Regions from separate parts of the Geodermatophilus sp. SYSU D00814 genome, predicted to be linked through region 3. Evidence: predicted binding sites of a transcription regulator. Region 3 holds the regulator's gene; each other region holds the start of a gene.
What was found. Region 3 encodes LexA, which represses DNA repair genes until DNA is damaged. Its sites were predicted from a motif close to TCGAACANNTGTTCGA; they were not measured.

Region 1 (4,973 bases), on a different contig from region 3:
CGCGCAGGTGGCGCAGAACTCGACGAGGAAGAGGTCCGCGTCCCCGGGGGGCGCCGACCTCCCCGTGCGCCGGGTGCCGTCCACGGCGGCCACCCTGTCCGGCCCCGCTGCGGGGGACATCGGGAGAACCCCGGGTGGCGGTACGGGAACGCCCCCTCTCCGGTACGGGCGTCGCTACGGTCCTGCGGCATGGCGGGGCACCGGCTCGACCGCAGCCGCGGGCTGCCGGCCGAGCGCAGCTCGTTCGTGGGGCGACGTGCCGAGCTGGCCGAGGTGCGGCGGCTGCTGTCCGGCGCCCGCCTGGTGACCCTCGTGGGCCCCGGCGGGGTCGGGAAGACCCGGCTGGCGGTCCGCGCGGGCACCGACCTGCGCCGGTCGTTCCCCGACGGCGTGACCCTGGCCGACCTCACCGCCGTCGCGGACCCGGCCCGGGTGGGGGAACAGGTGGCACGCGCCCTCGACGTGCGGGACGTGTCCGGCCGCTGGCTGCCCGCGACCGTGGCCGAGGTCGTCGGCGACCGCCAGGTGCTGCTCGTGCTGGACAACTGCGAGCACCTGCGGGACGCGTGCGCCGTGCTGGTGGACACCCTCCTCGCCGCCTGCCCGGGCCTGCGGGTGCTCGCGACCAGCCGGGTGCCGCTCGACGTCGACGGGGAGGCGGTGCTGTGGATCCCCCCGCTCGGCGTCCCGCCCCGGGACCGGCCGGGGGCCGCGACGCCGTCGGAGGCCGTGGCGCTCCTGGTCCAGCGGGCGACGGCGGCGGTGCCGGGGCTGGTCCTGGGCCCGGCCGACGACGCCGCCCTCGCCACCGTGTGCCGGCGCCTGGACGGCCTGCCGCTGGCGATCGAGCTGGCCGCCGTCCGGCTGCGGACGCTGACCCCGGCCGAGCTCGCCGGCCGCCTCGACGACCGGTTCGGCCTGCTGCGCCGGTCGGGGACCGCCGTCCCGGAGCGGCACCGCACGCTGCAGGCCACGATGGAGTGGAGCGCCGAGCTGCTCACCGAGGCCGACCGGGTGCTGTGGCGCCGGGCGGCGGTGTTCGCCGGCGACGTCTCCCTGGCGGCCGCCGAGGCGGTGTGCGCGGACGACGTGCTGCCGGCCGCCGCGGTGCTCGACGCGCTCGACCGGCTGGTGGCGGCGTCGCTGCTGGAGGCCGTGCCGGGGCCGGGCGGCCGCCGGTTCCGGATGCTCGAGACGGTCCGCGCCTACGGCCGGGAGCTGCTCGACGCCGCGGGCGAGGCGCCCGCGGTGCGGCTGCGGCACGCCGGCTGGTGCGCCCGGCTGGTCGCGGCGGCGTCGGCGGAGTTCGTGGAGCCGGGTCAGGTGGCCGCCTTCGACCGGCTCGACGCCGTGCACGCGGAGCTGGGCGCCGCGCTGGACGTGTACCTGGCCGAGGACGCGGTGCGGGGACTGGCGATGGCGGCCGACCTGTGGCTGTACTGGGCGGCGCGCGGCCACCTGGGGGAGGGGCGCCGCCGGCTGCAGGACCTCCTCGCCGCGTGCCCGCAGCCGTCCGGCACCCGGGCCCGGGGCATGGTTGCCGCCGGTTTCCTCGCGCTCGCCGCGACCGACCCCGCGGCGGCGCTCCCGCTGCTCACCCGGGCGCGGGAGCTCGGGGAGGCCTGCGGCGCGCCGTCCGTCGTCGCCTCGGCCACCCAGTACCTGGGCCAGGCGGCGCTGTTCGACGGCGACCTGGCCGCGGCCGACCGGCTGCTGCGCGAGGCGGCGGCGCGGCACGCCGCGGCCGACGGGCGGTACGAGGCCTTCTGCTGGGCCGACGTCGGGGTCGCCGCGCTGCTCGCCGGGCGCGACGCGGACGCCGCGGAGGCGTTCGCCCGCAGCCTCGCGCTCGCCGAGCGCGGCGACCCCTGGACCCGGTCGCACGCGCTGTGGGGACTGGGCCTGGTGCGGCTGGGTGCCGGGGAGGCGGAGGAGGCCACCGCGCTCGAGCGGTCCGCGCTCGGGCTGATGCGCGAGGTGGACGACCGCAGCGGGACGGCGCTGTGCATCGAGGCGCTGAGCTGGGCCGCCGCCGCCCGGGGGGCGTGGGAGCGCGCGGCGCGGCTCGGCGGCGCGGCCGAGGCCGTGTGGCGGTCCATCCCCGCCGACCTGCCCGCCCCGCTGACCCGGCGGCGCGAGGAGTGCACGACGGCGGCCCGCCGCGCGCTGGGCGACCGCCGCTGGGGAGCCCTGCACCGGGAGGGCGCCGCTCTGGACCGGACAGGCGCGGTGGCCCTGGCGCTCGACGAGCGGCCGGCGCCGTCCGTGACGCCGGCCGGTGCCGGACCCAGCCCGCTCACCGCACGGCAGCAGGAGGTGGCCCGGCTCGTGGCCGAGGGCCTGACCGACCGGCAGATCGCGGCCCGGCTGGTGATCTCACCGCGCACCGCCGAGTCCCACGTCGAGCAGATCCTGGCGCGGCTGGGCGTGCGGTCGCGGGCGGAGATCGCCGCCTGGACGGCGGCGCGCGCCGCCGTCGGCTGATCAGCCCCGGTCCTCGCCGTTCCGCACGAGGCGCAGGTGCGGGCCGGTGGGCACGTCGGCCCGCGGGTCGGGGACCTCGGGCAGCCCGGCGGCGCGCCGCACCCGGTTCTCGGGGACGTCGAGGGCGCGGGCGAGGTGGCCGGCCATCCACGGGCTGATCAGCGCCCAGCCGCGGGTGTGCGCGAGCCGCTCGAGCACCTCGGGGCCGACCGCCCCCCGCGCGCGGCGGGAGGCCTCGTACACGGACCCGCCCAGCTCCCACAGCCGTCGCCGGACGAGTGCCTGCAGGTCCCTCGTGGACATGGACGAACTGTATTTCAGGGAAGCCCGGGGAGCAGTCGGTCGAGCGGTGTCGAGCGGGTGTCCACGGTGAACTCACGAGGCTGCTAGTCCCGGAATCGCCACCTTCCTCCGCTCTGACCTGCGGCTTCACCTTGTCATCGTCGTCCATCGAACGTATGATCGAAGACGTGACGGAGGTCCTGGCGGTCGACGAGCCCGTGGTGGGCCGGGCGTCGGGGCCGCTAGGCGCGGTGCAGGCCGCCGACCGGGAGGTCTCCTGGCAGACGGCGTTGCGGGCGCGGGCGATCGCGGCGTTCGCGGAGACCCGGCCCGCCTCGGCCGACCGGCAGCCCGGTGAGGCGGGGGCCATGTCGGCGGAGCGGTGGGCGGCGCGGGCCGAGGTGCTGCGGCCGGTCAGCGAGTGGGCCGCGCACGAGCTGGCGATCGCGTTGAACGTGACCGCGCAGCGGGCGGAGGAGGAGTTGGCACGGTCGCTGACCCTGGTGCAGCGGCTGCCGGGGGCGCTCGATGCGCTGCAGGCCGGGGTGCTGCACGCCGGGCACCTGTGGTGCCTGCTCGAGCACGTCGCCCCGGTCGGCGATGACGCGCTGCGCGCCCGGATCGAGGCCGAGCTGCTGGGCTGGCTGGGCGGCCGGTCGGTGACCACCCCGGCGCAGCTGGGCGACAAGGTGCGCGGGGTGGTGCTCAAGCACGCCGCCCGGGACGCCGCCCGCCACCTGGCCCGCGCGCTGCGCCGGCGCGGGGTATCCGCCCGCCCGGACCGCACCGCCGGGATGAGTGTGGTGTCGGCGTTGCTGACCACCCCGGAGGCCGCCGCGCTGCTCGCGGCGCTGGGCGCCTGCGCCGACGCGCTGCCCGCCGATGGCCGCAGCCGCGGGCAGAAGATGGCCGACTGCCTGCTGGACCTGGTGCTGCGCCCCGGCGAGACCGGCGTGCCGCCGGTGCAGGTGGCGTTGAGCGTGGTCGCCCCCGTGGGCGCGCTGCTCGGCGGGGACCAGCCCTGCGAGATCGATGGACAGGTGGTGCCGGCCGAGGTGGTGCGTGCCCTACTGGCCGCCCTCACCGGTCACGCAACCGTGACGGCGACCGAAACCGCAGACGCGACCGAGCGCCATCCCGAGCCCGAGCCGGACGGCATGGCGCCTGACGACGCGGCGACGAGCGCACCGGAGCGAAACGAGCCGCAGCCGACCGACACCGAGCCAGCCGACACCGAGCCGACCGAGTCTGAGTCGACCGAGCCCGAGCCCGAGCCGGCCGACAGGGTGGGCACGTTCGCGGTGGTGTCCGAGGCGGAGGACTTCGCGCGCTGGGCGGAGGAGCTGGAACAGCGGGTGCTGGCCGGGGAGTTCGACGCCGAGCCGGCCCCCTGCTATCTCGACGAGGACGGGCCACCGCCCGAAATCTGGCCCGACGGCCCACCACCACTGGCGCCCCCAGGGCACCGCCCCGGCCCGGCCGTGCCCGACGGGTGGTGGGCGCGCCGACCGCGCCGTCGACGACGCCGGCACCGCCCTGCTCACCCTCGAGCGCGCTCTGGGGCACGCCCGCCGGACGGTGGCCACCGCGCAGCGCGCCGACGCCGCCGATGAGGCCACCGGGGCGAGCAGTGCCGCCGGCCGGGTCTCGGCCGCACCCGACGCACTCACCGCCCTCGCCGCCGCCACCCAGCAGTCCCGGCACGACCTGGCCGACCTGCTCGCCCGCACCGCCGGCGGCGGGCTGGCCGACCGGCCCCGCCTCGCCCTCACCCACACCCTCGGCGGCGCGCTGCTCGCCCTCACCGACCTGTCCGCCCTGCAGCAGGCCGCCCGCACCGGCACCGGCCTCACCGCACCCGGCGAGAGCCCCGGCTACCGGCCCGCCGCCGCCCTGGACCGGTTCGTGCGCGCCCGCGACCGCCGCTGCCGCTTCCCCGGCTGCCGCCGCCCCGTCCCCCGCCACGGCGAACTCGACCACCACACCCCCTGGCCCGCCGGCCCCACCGCCGCCGCCAACCTGGCCGGCTACTGCACCGGCCACCACCGCTCGACGGCCCCGTCCAGGGTCCCGCCCTGAGCTTGCGAAGGGCGGGGAGGACGGGGTCCTTCCTCAGGCACCGGGATGGACGCACCACATGGCCCCCGACGGCACCCTCACCGTCACCACCCCGTCCGGCCTCACCGCCACCACCGAACCACCGCCCT
Region 2 (4,973 bases), on a different contig from region 3:
GGCGCTCAGCGACCTGCGCCCGGCCAGCCGTGGCATCGAGGACGTCTTCTTCCAGCTCACCGCCTGACCGCCCCACTACTCCCTCCCGAGGAGACCGTCGTGACCACCTCCCTGACCACCCCCGCCGCTGTCCCCACCCGCCAGGCCGTGCGGTCCCGGGGCCCGTCGGCCGCCACCCTCGTCGGCATCGAGGTCCGCAAGTCCCTGTCCACCCGCTCGGGGAAGACGCTGGCTCTGGTGTCGGCGTTCCTCGCCCCCGGCGCCGCCGCTGTCATGGCGATGACCAGCGACGACGACCTCGGCTCGGCCGCCGGGCCGATCGGCGCCCTCGGCCTGGTCACCGTGCTCGTGCTGCTGGCCGTGGGGGTGCTGTCGACCGCCGGCGAGTGGACCCACCGGACCGTGCAGACGACGTTCCTCGTGGTCCCCCAGCGCGGGCGCGTGCTGGCCGCCAAGGCGGTCGCCGTGGCCCTCCTCGGTGGGGTCCTGGCCGCCGTCGCGGCCGCGGCGACGGCCGGCGTGCTGGCGGTGGCCCCCGTCGGGGACCTGGCCTGGGACGGCGTCCCGCAGGCCCTCGGGGTCGTGGCCGCGGCCGGTGCGGCCTTCGCGGTGATCGGTGCCGGCGTCGGTGCCGCCGTCGCGAACTCGCCCGCGGCGCTGACCGGCCTCTACCTGACCGTCCTGGGCGTCATGCCGGTCCTGCGGCTGGCCCAGCCGGGCATCGCCGAGAAGCTCGACCCGGCCGACGCCGTCCTCGGCCTCGCGCTCGGGCACGGCGGCACCACGCAGGTGCTGGTGCTGACCGGGTGGGTCGTCGTCAGCCTGGTCGCCGGTGCGGTCGTCACCTCCCGGCGGGCGGTCGCCTGACCGTCCGCCTCGCCCGGACCCTCCCGACCCACCGCGGCCGGGAGGGTCCGGTGGCGTTCCCGCGGGAACGTCCCGGGCTCGGGCCCCGCCGGGCCCGGCTCCGCCGGGCTCAGGCCGCGGCGGTCGGCTCGCCGGCGCTCTCGGCGCGGACCCGGCGCTCCAGGTCGCGGTTGCCGAGCAGGACGCTCACGACGTAGCCGAGGTCCATCCGTTCTCCGCCGACGCCGAGGGTGTCGGGCAGGTCGGGCGTCCCGTCGGGGAGGGGCAGCCGGGCGACCGGCGTCGCACGGCCCGGCGCCCCGGCCGGTGTCCTCCCGGCCCCCGGCTCCCCGAGGCCGGCCGCGAACGCGGCGTCGGCCGGGCCCCACACCCGCCGGCCGTCGGGGGTGACGGCGACGAGCTCGCCCGCGCGCCGCGTCATGACCAGGTCGAGGTCGTGCGCCAGGCCGTGGTCGGCGTCGCAGAGCAGCACCAGGTTGTCCAGGTCGGTGGCGCCGCCGAACACCCAGTGCCGCAGGTGGTGGGCGTGCAGCCGCTCGACGCGCGTCTCCGGGCACCCGGGCCGCGCGCACCCGCCGTCCCGGCGCCACAGGGCCCGTCGTTGCGACCGGGTGGCCAGCCGTCGGGCCCGACCCACGGCGAGTGGCTCACGGCCGCGCGACAGCATGGTCACGACCGTGGCCTCGCACAGCATCCGCCGCACCTGGCTGCCGTGCAGTGGTGGGCCGCCCTCCAGATGGGCCCGGCCGGCGGCGGCGTCGTCGGCGACCACCGCCGCGTCGACGTGCACCACGACCTCGCGGCGGGGCGGGTCCCCGGCCCGGCGGTCGGCCTCGGGAGCCGCGGCGGCCAGCCGGGCGACCGCGGCGCACCGCCGCGCTGCCGTCCGCTCGCGGGCGAGGGCCACCTCGTCGACCCCGCCGGCCGGGCCGTCGCCCTCGCGCCCGGGGTCGCCCTCGCGCCCGGGATCGCCCTTCCGCCGGGCGGCGGCCCGCTCGCGGCGGGCGTCGCGCTCGGCGAGGGAGTCGACGCCGGCGAGGAAGGCCGCACCCTCCTCGGCGTCCAGGCACAGGCGCACGTGCAGCATCCCGTCGTCGTCCCACCAGTGCTCGAACCGCCGCTTCTCGCGCACCGTCCCGGCATCTGGAGCGTCCGACCGGCGCCAGGCCCGGACCACCCGTTCCACCTGGGCGGCGGTGGCCTCGTGCGCGAGGTCGAGCAGCGCGGTCTCGGTGTCGGCCTCGGCGACGCGGGTCAGTGCCCGCACCTTGGAGTAGGAGAGCCGGCCGGCCGCGAACGACTGCCGGATGTGCGGCAGGCCGGTCAGGGCCCGGGCGACGCGGACGTGCTCGCGGGCCGCGCCGGGGGACAGGCCGCACTGCCAGGCCAGCCAGTGGGCGCACGACCGCAGACCGGCGCCGCCCCAGCCCTCGCGGCGGTCGAACTCCGCGATGAGCGCGAGCCACTCCGCCGTCGCGGCGGCCAGCCGGACGGCGGTGCCGGTGATGCGCTGGGCGAGCTCGTCGAGCGACAGCTCGGGGTCCTGGTCCATCGGCGTCCTCCTCGAACACGTGTTCGACACGGTAGAGGAAGACGCCGACAGAACCGCTGGTCAGCGAGCCGGGACGTTCCCGCGGGAACGCGCCGGCCCACGCCCGGCTCATCCGCGCCGGTTCAGTCGAGGCCGCCGCGGGCCACCAGCTGGCGGGCGATGACGTCGCGCTGGATCTCGTTGGTGCCCTCGCCCACGATCATCAGCGGGGCGTCGCGGAAGTAGCGCTCCACGTCGAACTCGGTGGAGTAGCCGTGGCCGCCGTGCACCCGGATGGCGTCCAGCGCGATGCGCATCGCCGTCTCCGAGGCGAACAGCTTCGCCATGCCGGCCTCCAGGTCGCACCGCTGCCCGCTCTCGTACCGCTCGGCGGCGTGCAGCACGAGCTGGCGGGCGGCGGTCAGCGAGGTGGCCATGTCGGCGAGCAGGTTGCCCACCGACTGGTGCTGCCAGATCGGCCGGCCGAAGCTCTCCCGCTGCTGGGCGTAGCGCAGCGCGTCGTCGAAGGCGGCCTGGGCGACGCCCACCGCACGCGCCGCCACCTGGATGCGGCCGGTCTCCAGGCCGGTCATCATCTGCGCGAACCCGCGGCCCTCCACCCCGCCCAGGACGGCGTCGCCCGGCGCCCGGTACCCGTCGAAGACGAGCTCGCAGCTCTCCACGCCCTTGTAGCCGAGCTTGGGCAGGTCCCGCGAGACGGTCAGCCCGGGCCCGTGCTCGACCAGCAGCACCGACACCCCGCGGTGCCGCGGCTGCGCCGCCGGGTCGGTCTTGCACAGCAGCGCGATCAGCTGCGACCGCCGCGAGTTGGTGATCCACGTCTTCGCGCCGTCGACGACCCAACCGTTCCCGCCCCCGTCGCCGTCCCGCCGGGCCACGGTGGTCATCGCCTGCAGGTCCGACCCGCCGCCGGGCTCGGTCAGCGCCATCGTCGCCCGCACCTCACCGGTCGCCATGCGCGGCAGCCAGCGGTCCTGCTGTTCGCGGGTGCCGAAGGCGACCAGCAGCTTGGCGACGACGGTGTGCCCGCCCATCGCCCCCGCCAGCGACATCCACCCCCGGGCGAGCTCGGCGGTGACCAGCGCGTAGCAGGGCATCGACACCGGCGCCTCGCCCCACGGCTCCGGAATCGCCAGGCCGAAGACGCCGAGCTGCTTCATCCGGTCGATCAGCGCCTCGGGGTAGGTGTCGGCGTGCTCGAGCTCGCGCACCACCGGCCGCACCTCGCGGTCGACGAACGTCCGCACGGTGGCGACGACGTCGCGCTCCTCCGCGCTGAGCGTGATCACGCCGGCGCCCCCAGCGTCGCGGTGCCGGTGGCCGACGCCGGTGCGCCGGTCGCCGCGGCCGACAGCTCGACCCGGTCGCCGTCGAACCGGCCGGTCGCCCGCAGCGGCGTCCCCGCGTACGCCGGGCGGACCAGCCGGTGTGTGAACGACGTGACGGACCGGTCCGGCGCGTGCCGGCGCGGGACCTCGAGCAGCAGCAGCGCCAGCAGCGGCCCGTGCACGACCAGGCCGGGGTGGCCCTCCACCTGCGTCGCGTAGGGCTGGTCGTAGTGGATGCGGTGGGTGTTGTAGGTCAGCGCGCTGAACCGGAAGAGCAGCGCCGCGTCGGGCAGGACCGCTACCCCCGGCCCGTCGGGCAGGCCCGGCGTGCCCGCCCCCGCCGGCGCCGGTGAGGAACCGGCCTCCTGCGACCGGTAGACGACGTCCTGCTCCTCGGTGACCAGCAGCGCGCCGTCCTCGCGGTACTCGCTGCGCACGGTGACCAGCAGCATCTCCCCGCTCCGGCCGGCCTTGATCTCGCAGCGGGCCAGCAACGACGTCCGCTCGACCACCGACCCGACCCGCAGCGGCGCGGTGACCTGCAGCCGCCCGCCGGCGATCATCCGGCGCCGGTGCGCCAGCGGCGGGAGGAAGTGCCCGGAGCGCGGGTGGCCGTCCTCGCCGAGGTCGGCGGTGGCCGGGCGGTCGAGGAAGGTGAACAGGTGCCAGCCCGGCGGCAGCGGGTCGCCGTCGCGCAGCGGGGGAGCGGGCTGGTCCAGCAGCGCGGCGAAGGCGGCCGCGGGCCCGGGCGCGACCACCTCGGTGCCGGTCAGTGGGCCCGGCGCCCAGCCCTCGACGGCGTCGGTCAGGGAGGTCACCGGGTCATCGTGCCGCCTGTGACGCCGCCCGCACCCCGGAATGGCGCGGGCGGTGCGGGTGTCGGAACCGGTGTGGACCTGTTCTCACCCGTGACCCTCGGCGACCTCGAGCTCGCCAACCGCGTGGCCATGGCGCCGCTGACCCGCATGCGCTCGGGCTCCTCCGGCGTGCCCGGCGACCTCGTCGTCGAGCACTACGCCCAGCGCGCCGGGGTCGGCCTGATCGTCACCGAGGGCACCTACCCCAACCACGAGTCCCAGGCCTTCGTCGGCCAGCCCGGCATCGTCACCGACGAGCAGGTGGCCGGCTGGCGGCGCGTCGCCGAGGCGGTCCACGCCCGCGGCGGCCGGGTCGTCATGCAGGTCATGCACGGCGGCCGGGTGACCCACCCCGACACCAACGGCGGC
Region 3 (4,973 bases):
CGCGCTGCTGACCGTCGTGGTCTACGCGTTCAAGTACGGCACCGGCCGCACCGCGCCGGCCTACCCCGGGTCCTTCTTCCACCGCGACGGGGCCAGCTACCCCTCCGGGCACGTGGCCAACGCCGTGCTCATGTGGGGCGTGGCCTACTGGCTGGCGGTCGAGTACCGACTGGCCCCGGGCGTGCAGCGGACGCTGTGGTGGCTCAGCGTCGTGGGCCCGGTGCTGACCGGGATCGCCATGGTGTCCCTGGACTTCCACTGGGTCACCGACGCGGTGGTCGGCGCCTCGGTGGGGGTGCTGCTGCTGGGCGTGGTTCACGCACTCGACGCAGTCGTTCTGTCACGCTGGGGCAGTGCCCGAGCCGGCCGTCCCCCCGCGTAGCGCCGGGGCACACCCCGGGTGGGCCGTGGCCGCACTCGCCGGTCTGGCCCTCGCGCTCGGCCCCGCATTCCCCGCTGCCGCCGAGGAACCGGGCGCGCCGTCGCTGCGCTGCCAGGTGACCGACCCCCGGCTCGCGGAGCTCTCCGGCCTCGTCGACGTCGGGGACCGCCTGCTGGCCATCGCCGACGGCGGCGAGCAGGTGGCCGTCTCCGTGCTCGACGGGACCTGCCGCGTCGTGGACGAGACCGTCGCGCCGCTGGACCCCTACGACCCCGAGGACCTCGGCGTCGGTCCCGACGGCACCGTGTGGCTGGCCGACACCGGCGACAACAACGCCACCCGGGGGACCGTCGCCCTCATCGCCCTGCGGCCCGACGGCGGTACGGCGCTCTTCCGGCTCACCTACCCCGACGGCCCGCACGACGCCGAGGCGCTCCTGGTGGCCCCCGACGGCACGCCGTACCTGGTGACCAAGGAGGTGCTCGGTGCCAGCCGCGTCTACCGCCCCACGGCGCCGCTCGTCGACGGCGGCACGGTGGCGCTGGCCGACGTCGGCAGCGTGGCGTTCACGCTGACCGGGACACCGGGCGGCCCGGTGGGGCGGGCCGGTCAGCTCCTGGTGACCGGCGGCGCGGTGGCCCGCGACGGCAGCCGGATCGCACTGCGCACCTACACCGACGCCTACGTCTGGCCGCTGACCGGCTCGGACGTGCCGGCCGCCCTGGGGGGCGAACCGGTGCGCATCGCGCTGCCCGAGGCGCCGCAGGGGGAGGCGGTGTCGTTCACCGCCGACGGCGCGGCGCTCCTCGTGGCGGGCGAGGGGCTGCCGGGCGACGTCACGCTCGTGCCGATCCCCGCCGGGACGGCGGCCCCGGCGCCGTCCTCGGCGGCCGACCCGTCGCTGGCGGCCGTCCTCGACGACGGCGGCACCGGCGTGTCCCCGGTCGCCGCGGGGCTGGTCGCCGCAGGGGTGGCCACGGTGCTGGTGTGGGTCGCCGGCCGGGTGCGCCGGGGCCGCGCGGCGGGACCGCCGGCGGGCTGAGGCCGCCCGCCGTGCCGCGGGACCGCCAGCCGGTCGAGGTCGCGGCGCCCGGCCGCCGCCGACCCGGGCGGGACCGCGGGGCCGGGAGCGCGTCCCGGGCGGTGCGGGTCAGACGCGGCGCAGGACGGTGACCACCCGGCCGAGGATGGTCGCCTCGTCGCCCGGGATGGGCTCGTAGGCCGGGTTGTGCGGCAGCAGCCACACGTGCCCGTCGCGGCGCTTGTAGGTCTTGACGGTGGCCTCGCCGTCGAGCATCGCGGCCACGATCTCGCCGTTCTCAGCGGTGGGCTGCTGGCGCACGACCACCCAGTCGCCGTCGCAGATGGCCGCGTCGACCATCGAGTCACCGGCCACCCGGAGCATGAACAGGGTGCCGTCGCCGACCAGCTCGCGGGGGAGCGGGAAGACGTCCTCGACCGCCTGCTCGGCGAGGACCGGGCCACCGGCGGCGATCCGGCCGACCAGCGGCACGTACGTGGGGGCGGTGGTGTCGCCGGCCGCGGCGGCCGGCGGTGCGGCCTCCGCCGCGGTGTCGCCGGGCAGCCGCACGTCGAGCGCGCGGGGGCGGTTGGGGTCGCGCCGCAACCAGCCCTTCTTCTGCAGCACGGAGAGCTGGTGGGCGACCGACGACGCCGAGGACAGGCCCACCGCCTCGCCGATCTCGCGCACCGAGGGCGGGTAGCCGCGGCGCTCGATCGAGTCGCGGATGACCTCGAGCACCCGGCGCTGGCGCTGCGTGAGCCCGTCGCCGGCCTCACCCCGGTCGGGGAAGGTGCGCACCGCGCCGGTCTGGGTGCCGGTCCCCTCGGCGGCGGTGTCGGTGCCCCGCCGGCCGCCACCCCGCCGGGTGGTGGTGCTCCCGCGCGTGCCCTGGCCGGTCCCGCTGGTGCCCGCCACGTCTCCTCCTCGCCGGCCGTGTCCCCACGGCCCTCGTGTCCCGCCCCGTCCCCGGCTCCGGGACCTCCGGTCGGTGACCGACGGGTGCCGGTGCGGCCGGGATCGACCGCCGGGTGCCGGGCGGACGGCTGCTGATCGGACCGTAGCGCCTCGGGACCGGGACTTCAAACGTGTGTTCGAAACCGGTGGGCGGTGTCGGTTGGCTCCTGTCGGTGCCGTGCGGTAGACATCGCACACACGTTCGATCGAACGTCTGTTCGATGCGATGGGGTCGACGAGGAGAGTGGTCATGGGCAGCGTGCGCCAGGCGGTGCTGGAGTTCGACGCGACGGTGCGGGTGCCCTGGCGGCCGCTGCTCGCCGACGGTGCCGGGGGCGGCCCCGCTCCCACTCGTCGGCCGGTGCGCCCCGACACCTCCGGGCGCCCCGCTCGCCAGGCGCCCCCGGCACCTCCGGCCCCGCTCCCCGGCGCCGGCCCGCGCGTGGCCGGTCACCTGCGGCCGGTGCCCGACCTCCCGGCCGAGCCGGCCGCCCGCGCCACCGGCCCCGCCGCGGGGGCGCGCCGCACGCGCCGCGACCCGGCCCGGCCCGGAGGGCGGCCGGTGTCCGCGCAGCCGGTCCGGCGCGCGGCCGTCCCGTCGCCGGCGCCCCTCCGGCTGACCCGCCGCGGGCGGCGCCTGGTCGTCGCCCTGGTCCTGGCCGCGGGCATCGGGGGCGCGCTCCTGGGCCGGGAGGTCCTCGCTCCCCAGCAGGGCCTGCAGCTCGCCGGGGAGAGCAGCGTCGTCGTCGAGCCGGGCGACACGGTGTGGTCCATCGCCGACGAGGTCGCCGGCGACGGTCAGGACGTGCGCGCCGTGGTGCACGCGATCGAGGCGCTCAACGACCTCGAGGGTTCCGCGGTGGTCGCCGGGCAGGTCCTCCGGCTCCCCTGACCCGGCGGAGGGGACACGGGACGGCCACCGAGGGCCGCCCGGAGAAGTGACGAGAGCGTCCTCGACGGTTCGTCAACCATCGGTCCCCGGTCGCTCACGCACCGATCTCGGATCAACGCATACGGTGAGGGGCGTGTCAGCAGCCGTGAACAGCAGGGCGGCGGTGTCCTTCGGGTCGCCGCAGGACGTCGAGGTGCTCGTGGACGGCGCCTGGGTGCCGGGTGCGATGCTCGGCTGGCGGCACGACGACAGCGGCGCCTGCGAGGTCTGGGTGCGGCTGCGGGCGGAGGTTCCCGGGGTCGTCGAGGGCGCCGGGACCTGGGTGGAGCTGACCGCGGTCCGGTTGCCCGAGCGCCGCCTGACGCTCGCGCCGGCAGCCGACGCCGTACCCGCGGCCGCGCCCGCCCCGGCGGACGCGCCCGCCACCGCTGCGATGCCAGCCCTCGCGGCGGTGCCCGGTGTCGCTCCGGTGCCCGGTGTCGCTCCGGTGCCCGGTGTCGCTGCGGTGCTCGGTGTCGCGGCGGTGCCCGCCACGGCCGCGGTCGTCTCCGTCGGGGGTCCGGTTCCGCGCCCCCGCCGGTTCCGGCGGCACGGCGCCGACGCGACCGCCGAGCAGCCCGCCGTCGGTGCGGGCGGGGCCGGCCGGCACCGCGCACCCGCCGGCGCCGGGTCGGGCCGCCACCGCGCGGTCACGACCGAGATGCCGGCCGTCGTCGCCGGCCCAGGGGGCGAGGCGGCCCCCGGGTCGGCTGTCGTTCCCGGCCCGGGTCTGACGGTCGTGCCGGCGGGGGAGCCCGACCTGCTCACGCGGCCCATCCGGCTCGGCGACCTCGTGCCGAACGCCCGGGGTGGTCGTCCGGCGGTCCGCCCGCCGGTCTGAGCTCCGCCGGTCCGGGCGCTCCGCGCCTGCCCGGCACCAGCCCTCACCCAGCACCGCCTCCACCGAGCCCGCGCCCGGCCGGCAGCTGCCCCGGGCACCGTCCACCGGGTCGCCGGTCCTGCTCCCGTGGGCCGTTCCGACAGGATCCGGCGACCTCCGCAGCCGGTCCGTACACCCGTGTCCGGTCCCGTGCGCGCCGACACGCGGGCGGTCGCGGCGTGTCGTGTGGCCGGTGGGAGACCTGCTCGCGCGTGGTCACCAGGAGGTCACGAGCGGGTCTCGGCGGAAGAGACACGCCCGGTATCGACTTGCAGATGTAGTGGAGCCGGGCCTACGGTCCCCCTACATCTAGTAGTTGCCCCGATGGAGGTCCTCCACAGGTCCGTCCTCAGGTTCTCCCCGGGGCGTCCACGGGATGTCCCCAGAGAGGTCCACAGCAGGGGTCCACAGCAGGGGTCCACAGCAGGGGTCCACAGCAGGGGTCCACAGCAGGGGTCGGCGCACCGGGTGCCCGGAGCACCCGGCGGCCCGTCGACACGCCCCACCCGGCACCGGGTCCCCGGTACCGAGCCCGTCCGCGGAGGGAGGTGAACCGCAGTGCGGTGCCCGTTCTGCCACAACCCCGACAGCCGGGTGATCGACTCGCGCGAGGCCGACGAGGGAGCCACCACCCGGCGCCGCCGCTCGTGCCCCGCCTGTGGCCGCCGCTTCACCACCGTGGAGGAGGCCGTCCTCGCCGTCGTCAAGCGCAGCGGGGTCAGCGAGCCGTTCAACCGCTCCAAGGTCGTCGCCGGCGTGCGCCGGGCCTGCCAGGGCCGGCCGGTCGACGAGGACCAGCTCC

Region 1: ACI780_RS06710 (DUF222 domain-containing protein) is a predicted target of LexA. The motif match lies at 2,935-2,950, and genes of this name have one in related genera.
Region 2: ACI780_RS19580 (DUF222 domain-containing protein) is a predicted target of LexA. The motif match lies at 2,431-2,446, and genes of this name have one in related genera.

The regions. Positions count from the first base shown of each region.
Region 1 is NZ_JBJGYP010000006.1:189,464-194,436, reverse strand. Features, by position in the region: gene ACI780_RS06725 (hypothetical protein) at 1-84, opposite strand, end outside; gene ACI780_RS06720 (ATP-binding protein) at 190-2,484, shown strand; gene ACI780_RS06715 (hypothetical protein) at 2,485-2,787, opposite strand; gene ACI780_RS06710 (DUF222 domain-containing protein) at 2,955-4,379, shown strand; gene ACI780_RS06705 (hypothetical protein) at 4,345-4,845, shown strand.
Region 2 is NZ_JBJGYP010000029.1:19,333-24,305, forward strand. Features, by position in the region: gene ACI780_RS19570 (ABC transporter ATP-binding protein) at 1-67, shown strand, start outside; gene ACI780_RS19575 (hypothetical protein) at 100-867, shown strand; gene ACI780_RS19580 (DUF222 domain-containing protein) at 977-2,419, opposite strand; gene ACI780_RS19585 (acyl-CoA dehydrogenase family protein) at 2,542-3,708, opposite strand; gene ACI780_RS19590 (hypothetical protein) at 3,705-4,565, opposite strand; gene ACI780_RS19595 (alkene reductase) at 4,638-4,973, shown strand, end outside.
Region 3 is NZ_JBJGYP010000023.1:52,863-57,835, forward strand. Features, by position in the region: gene ACI780_RS17860 (phosphatase PAP2 family protein) at 1-382, shown strand, start outside; gene ACI780_RS17865 (hypothetical protein) at 408-1,424, shown strand; gene lexA (transcriptional repressor LexA) at 1,533-2,321, opposite strand; gene ACI780_RS17875 (LysM peptidoglycan-binding domain-containing protein) at 2,611-3,252, shown strand; gene ACI780_RS17880 (hypothetical protein) at 3,386-4,132, shown strand; gene nrdR (transcriptional regulator NrdR) at 4,730-4,973, shown strand, end outside.